DNA from 2 places in the Clostridium chauvoei genome. Region 2 is predicted to be linked to the other one. Evidence: riboswitches for the same ligand, from Rfam matches in the RefSeq annotation. Region 2 holds a riboswitch; the other holds the start of a gene.
The links. A riboswitch is a leader RNA that binds a small molecule or an ion and turns the genes downstream of it on or off. The one in region 2 is predicted to bind cobalamin.
Positions count from the first base shown of each region.

Region 1 (3,417 bases), 790 kb from region 2:
AGGAGCTGGAATTCAAGATTGGACAGATGTACTTATAGCTGATTTAGGGGAAAAGACAGTTGCTTTTTTAGAAACATCTGGCGCTCCAGATCTTTTACTTAGTTTTGTTGGAGATGCACTTTTTGCTGGAGTTGCCGCTGTTGTAGCATTTCTTCCGCTTATAATGGTAATGTATTTCTTAATAGGAGTACTTGAAGATAGTGGTTATATGGCAAGAGCAGCTTATGTTATGGATAGAGTTATGAGATCTATAGGACTTCATGGTAAAACATTCGTATCAATGCTTGTAAGTATAGGTTGTAACGTACCAGGTATTATGGCAACAAGAACTCTTGATAATAAAAAAGATAGAATGATAGCAATACTTATAAATCCATTTATATCCTGTGGAGCTAGATTACCAATATACGCAGTATTTATATCAGCATTCTTTGACAGTTATCAAGCCTTAATATTATTTGAATTATATGTAACAGGTTTAATAATTGCATTAATTGCAGGAAAGATATTTAGTAAAACAATATTTAAAGGTGATCCTTCACATTTTGTAATGGAATTACCTAGTTATAGAGTTCCTTCACTTAAAAATATTCTAATGCTTATGTGGGATAAAGCAGGAGCATTTATAAAAAGAGCAGGAGTTGTAATATTACCAGTAATGATAATTCTTTGGGTATTATCTACATTCCCATTAGGCTCAGAACAATATAGTGAAAATACATTATTAGGTATGATAGGAACTTCTATAGCACCATTGTTTAAATATGCAGGCTTTGGAACATGGCAAGCTTCAGTATCATTGATAACAGGTATTCTTGCAAAGGAAACTGTTGTTGGTACAATGGGCTTAATATATTCAGGAATATCTGAAGGGCCAGTATTAGTAAGCGCTGTACAAACAGTATTCACACCTCTTAGTGCCATGGCATTTATGGTAATGTCCCTTTTATATACACCTTGTTTAGTTGCCTTGGGAGCCATAAAAAGAGAAACAAACTCATGGAAGTGGACACTATTTACTGCAGTATATACTTTTTTAGTAGGCTTAGTAGCAGCTACTGTAGTCTATCAAATAGGTAGCTTATTAGGTTTCCAATAGTATAAAAAATGAGTCATAGAGTAATCTATGGCTTATTTTTATGTTTGAATTTATATTATTATATTAAACAATATGTTACTATATGTATAGTAATACCATGTAGTGGAAGAGTGTTAATGAGTAAAGAATTATTAAAAGGTATCATCAATATATTAATACTTTCAACCCTACCTATTAAAGATTCATATGGATACGAAATAGCAAAAACTATAAAAGAAAAAAGTAATAATGTTAATCATGCTAGTGATAGTATTAAAAAAAATTATTAGAAGAAAATAATATAGAAATATCAAATTATTCTGATATTTAGGAGGCTTGAAATATGAATGAAGAATTAATGGAAGTATCCTTTGGATTAATAGCAAATGCAGGGGAAGCAAAAGGTCTTGCTTTTGATGCAATAAGTAAAGCAAAAGAAGGAAATTTTGAAGGAGCTAAAAATTTAATTAAAAAATCTAGGGAAGAAATGCATAAGGCACATGAATTTCAAACAAAGCTTATAACAAAAGAAGCTTCAGGAGAAAAGGTGGAAATGAACGTATTATTAGTTCATGCACAAGATCATTTAATGAATGCTATGAATTTTCAACAATTAGCTGATGAGTTCATAAGTTTATATGAGAGAATAGAAAAAATAGAAAAGAATTTTAAATAAATTTCATTTATTGCAATGATATAACTAATACTGTATAATTAATGTAATTAAATATTGTAGATTTTAGGTTCTTGAAGGCGAAATCTTTTAAGATTAAAAGGGAAAGTGGTGAAAACCCACTACAGCCCCCGCTACTGTAAAAGCAGACAAATCTCTAAAATATCCACTGACTTTTAGTTGGGAAGGAGGAGAGGAGGATGAAGCTTAAGTCAGGAGACCTGCCTAAATTTCTGTGCTATCCTTCGGTGGGAAGATAATTAGCAAATAGACAATAATTAATTAGCCTTTAGACAGTCTTAATTTATGATACTAATGGTTTATTACTTATGTTTTTTGTTAGAAAATTTAAGCGTCCTCAAGAAGAGGGCGCTTTTTATATTTAAAAATTAAATTGGATAATTGAAAGGAATTTTATTTTATGAAAAAAGCAATATTAGTAGTAAGCTTTGGGACGAGTTATTTAGAAGTATTAGAAAAATCAATCCAAAAGGCGGAAAATCAAATAAAAGATCATTTTGATGGTTATGAAGTTTTTAGAGCATTTACAGCTCATAAAATTATAAAAAAACTAAAGATAAAAAATAATATATTTATAGATACTCCAGAGGAAGCTTTAGATAAATTATATAAAAGTGGATTTGAAGAGGTAATAATACAGCCACTACATATTATTCCAGGGGAAGAGTTTCAATATATTAAAAACGTTCAAGAAGCTTATATAAATAAATTTAAATCAATAAAGCTTGGAAGACCAATCTTCTATTATCAAGGAATAGAAGACTTACCTCAAGATTATTCAATATTTATAAATACTATAGAAGAAGTGTTTGAAAATAAGGAAGCAGTAGTAATGGTTGGACATGGAACAGCTCATTCAGCTAATGCAGTATATGGATGTCTTCAATCAGTGCTTCAAGATCATGGTTATGATAATGTTTTTGTTGGTACTGTAGAAGGATATCCAACCTTTGATATAGTACTAAACAGAATAAAAAAGAAAAATATTAAAGAAGTTACCTTAATGCCTCTTATGGTAGTTGCAGGAGATCATGCAATAAATGATATGGCATCTGATGAAGAGGATTCTTGGAAGTCTATGCTAGAGGCAGAGGGAATTAAGGTAAAGCTTCATATGAAAGGCTTAGGAGAATTAGAAAAGTTTAACAAGTTATATATAAAGAGAATTGAAGATATTATAGAAAACAGATATGTAGGTGCAGGCGAAACTAAAAAGGGGAAAGTAAATGAAAACAATAATAATTTCATCCAACTGTAGTGGTGGAGGTAAAACTACTTTTACCTTAGGTTTAATGAAAGCATTAAAAAATAGAAAATATAAAGTTCAAGGTTTTAAGACTGGTCCAGATTATATAGATACAGGATTCCATACTGAAATAACAGGACAAAGTTCTAGAAATTTAGATTTGCATCTTATGGGAGAAGACGGAGTTAAAGCAGGATTTTCAAGAGGAAAAGGCGATATAGCTGTAATAGAAGGGGCAATGGGGCTTTATGATGGAATGGGAATAACAGAAGAGGGCTCTACTTATAGCATATCAAAGACTTTAGATAATGCTCCAATATTATTAGTTATAACGCCCAAAGCTCAAAGTACAACTTTATGTGCAGAGCTTAATGGTATTAAAGACTTTAAAAAAGCAAA
Region 1 covers NZ_CP018624.1:1,479,408-1,482,824, reverse strand. The annotation lists gene feoB (ferrous iron transport protein B) at 1-1,099, shown strand, start outside; gene BTM21_RS13670 (PadR family transcriptional regulator) at 1,216-1,368, shown strand; gene BTM21_RS06975 (PTS lactose/cellobiose transporter subunit IIA) at 1,422-1,754, shown strand; cobalamin riboswitch at 1,804-1,994, shown strand; gene BTM21_RS06970 (sirohydrochlorin cobaltochelatase) at 2,173-3,030, shown strand; gene BTM21_RS06965 (cobyrinic acid a,c-diamide synthase CobB) at 2,999-3,417, shown strand, end outside.
Region 1: linked by a shared signal. The riboswitch ahead of BTM21_RS06970 (sirohydrochlorin cobaltochelatase) and the one ahead of cobT (nicotinate-nucleotide--dimethylbenzimidazole phosphoribosyltransferase) in region 2 are both predicted to bind cobalamin.

Region 2 (3,417 bases):
ACCACTCTTAGCTCCCCCAATTATTAAGAAAATCATTTTTCTATCCCTACTCTTGCAGATATTTTATGTTGCTCAAAGGGATGTTTAATTGGATTAATCTCAGAAACATAATGAGCTAAATCAACTAACCTCTTATCTGGATTCCTTCCTGTTAATACTACTTCTAAATTTTCAGGTTTATTTTCTAAAAATTCTATAACTCTATCTATTTCTAAAATTTCATAATTTAAAGCAGCCATGATTTCATCCATAATTAATAAATCATATTTTTCTTCTATAGCCTTTTTAGTAACCATCTCAAATCTTTTTCTATGTTCTTTAATAACTTCTCTCTTATCTTCTTCACTTAAATAGTTAAAAAATCTTTTCATAGGTACACCAAATAATACATCAAAGTTATCTAACTTAGCTATTGAATTTAGTTCACCTGTATCATTATCTTTTAAAAACTGAGTTAAAAGCACCTTATACCCTCTACCACAAGCTCTAACTCCTAATCCCATTGCTGCTGTTGTTTTTCCTTTTCCATTTCCACAATATATATGAATAAGTCCTAATTCCATTTTAATCCTCCTTAATTTCTACTATATAACTATCTTTACTTCTTACCGTTTCTAGATAACTTGGGTTTATTTTTGCCTCTTCAAAAGTTGCCATATTATTCATCATTGCACATGAATACTGAACTATTGAAAATGCTATAGGACAACCACTTCCTTCGCCTAATCTCATATCCAAATTAATCATTGAATCTAAATTTAACTCCTTCATAGCAATATTATATCCAATTTCCTTAGATAAATGAGACGGAATCAAATATTCTCTTATTAAAGGATTTAACCTTACCGCTGATAAAGCTGCAACAGAAGATATAAATCCATCTATAACAACTGGTATTTTGTAATGTGCTGCTCCTATAAACACACCTGTCATTGCAGCTATATCAAAACCTCCAACCTTTGATAATACATCTATTGGATTATCTTTATTAGGTTTATTTATATCTAAAGCTTTTTTTACTACACGCTTTTTTTTCTCAAAAGCTTCCTTAGTTACTCCAGCTCCTTTTCCTACAGCTTCCTTAACTTCACAGCCTGTTAACGCAATTAATACAGCACTACTTGTTGTGGTGTTTCCTATTCCCATTTCTCCTACACCTAAAATATCATAGCCTTTAGCATATGCTTTTTCCACCATCTCGATACCCACATTTATTGCATTAATACACTCTTCATAACTCATAGCAGCTTCTTTAGCTATATTGTTTGTGCCTTTTCTTATTTTTCTATTTATTGCACCATAAATTTTTTCGTCTGTATTAACACCTACATCTACTACAATTAAATCAGTATTATTTTCCTTTGCAAGAACAGCCACTCCAGTTAATCCCTTAGTAAAATTAATAGTTTGTGCTAACGTAACATATTGAGGTGCTGAAGCTACCCCTTCTTCTACTACGCCATTATCAGACGATAATACAATAATACATTTTTTATTTATACTATTTTTTAACTTACCAGTAATACCAGAAAGTTTTATTGCTATATCTTCTAGCTTTCCAAGACTTCCTAATGGTTTAGCTAAAGAATCCACTCTTACTCTAGCTTCTTTCATGATTTTTTCATCTAAAGGTTCTATTTCATTTATAAAATTCATTAATTTATTTCTACTATTCATTACATCACACCCATTTTATAATTATAAATAAAAAAACACCTTACTATTTGTAAGATGCTTGTATAAACTTAATAAAATATTTTATTATACAATACACCCTTCATACACCGTGAAGTTAATAGTGTTTAAAGTACAGGCAGGTATTCCGGCTTGAGAATCATAACCTTTTGTCTTAGTCTTCCCAAAATAAATATTCAGTGACTTTTAAGACTAGCTCCTCTCTTACGGCGGCGGGACCGCATAGGAATTAAACCTATTTCCCTTTTAATGTAATAAACAACCTCTACAGAAATTATTCCTCTTTTTGTTATAATATCTTATAATTTAGATATTATTTCTATATTTCATTATAACATAATCTAATAATACTTTTAACATTATTGCCTTAATTTTTCACTATTAATAAATGTCTAATGGAAACTTCGGAATTTATCGGGGAGTACAAGATCTGATTTATTTACAAACTGTAAGTTAAGAGTACTCAATCCATTAGTGATCAAGAGCTATTACCATTTATTTATTATGTATATTCCATAACCAATTATGGTATAATTTAAAAGTAATATTTGAAATACCGTAGAGGATGGCTACGGTGGTTGTACGTATTCCCACCTTGGGCTATTGATGATTTTCATCTTAGCTTAAGGGGGTGGTATTGGATATGATACTTACTTTGTTAATTCTTATAATATTTTTATTAATAGTTATACTAAAGGCTTTAAGTTCAAAAACTAAACTTTTAGAATTTGAACTTAACATAGGTATTAAATGTTTTAAATTAAGTTTTAAAACAAATGAAAAAAGCACTCCATCCGACCAAGAATAGTTGTGCTTTTTCATAATTAAAATTATTTAATTAAATCCAATAGCCCTAAAACTAAAAACGTTCTAAGGATTGCTTAGTGTTGACGCACTAAGCTTTTCTTATTTATATTATATCAAACTTTTATAAAAAATAAACATAAAAATTTCTTAATCCATATTTTTCAATTTCTATTTTTTATAATTACCTCCATTATTTAAATAATAGTAAATTTTATTATCAGTGGTTAGTTTATCCTTGAACCCACTTTTCTCAATTACTTTTTTAGATTGTATATTGTTAATAAAGTGAGAATAAACAATAGAGCTAATATGTTCATCATTAAATGAATACTGAATGATTTCGTTTATAGCTTCTATTGCTATACCTCTCACCCAAACTATTTTTATTTAACTAACGAATGTATCACGTTAATAATGGTCAATCCATAATTAACAAAGAAATTCTTTTGATCTTGCGAATAGGAATTTCTTTCTGCTATTGCTTCATCTGTGCTCATATTATTGAAAGATGCTTGTCTATTTGATATCTCAACAAATTTTTGATTTATCAAGTTATCTATATCAATATGACTAGATTTCAACTCGAAGGTAAAACTTGCAACAAATTCTCTTCTAACTGCATATCGAACGGTTCCATTATCATCACCTCCCTGAGCAATAATTCTATTTCTTATTTCTCCGTAAGCAAAGTCATTAGGCTGTACAGAGGGTCTCGCTAACACTTTAGGAAATTCTTTTATCTCATATCCCATTTTATATAAATAATACGTTACAAGATAAAACCAACATTTCTTTTCACTATCATAACAATCCACATCTGGCTGACATAGTTCCTTGAATTTTGTTATCGCTTCCTCTACATCATACACTTCAAATTCATAATCATCTATTTCTTCATATAATCATCACTATAAA
Region 2 covers NZ_CP018624.1:693,919-697,335, reverse strand. The annotation lists gene BTM21_RS03170 (bifunctional adenosylcobinamide kinase/adenosylcobinamide-phosphate guanylyltransferase) at 1-36, opposite strand, end outside; gene BTM21_RS03165 (cob(I)yrinic acid a,c-diamide adenosyltransferase) at 33-563, opposite strand; gene cobT (nicotinate-nucleotide--dimethylbenzimidazole phosphoribosyltransferase) at 565-1,677, opposite strand; cobalamin riboswitch at 1,796-1,977, opposite strand; gene BTM21_RS13635 (hypothetical protein) at 2,333-2,503, shown strand; gene BTM21_RS14200 (GNAT family N-acetyltransferase) at 2,671-2,874, opposite strand; gene BTM21_RS03150 (hypothetical protein) at 2,886-3,371, opposite strand.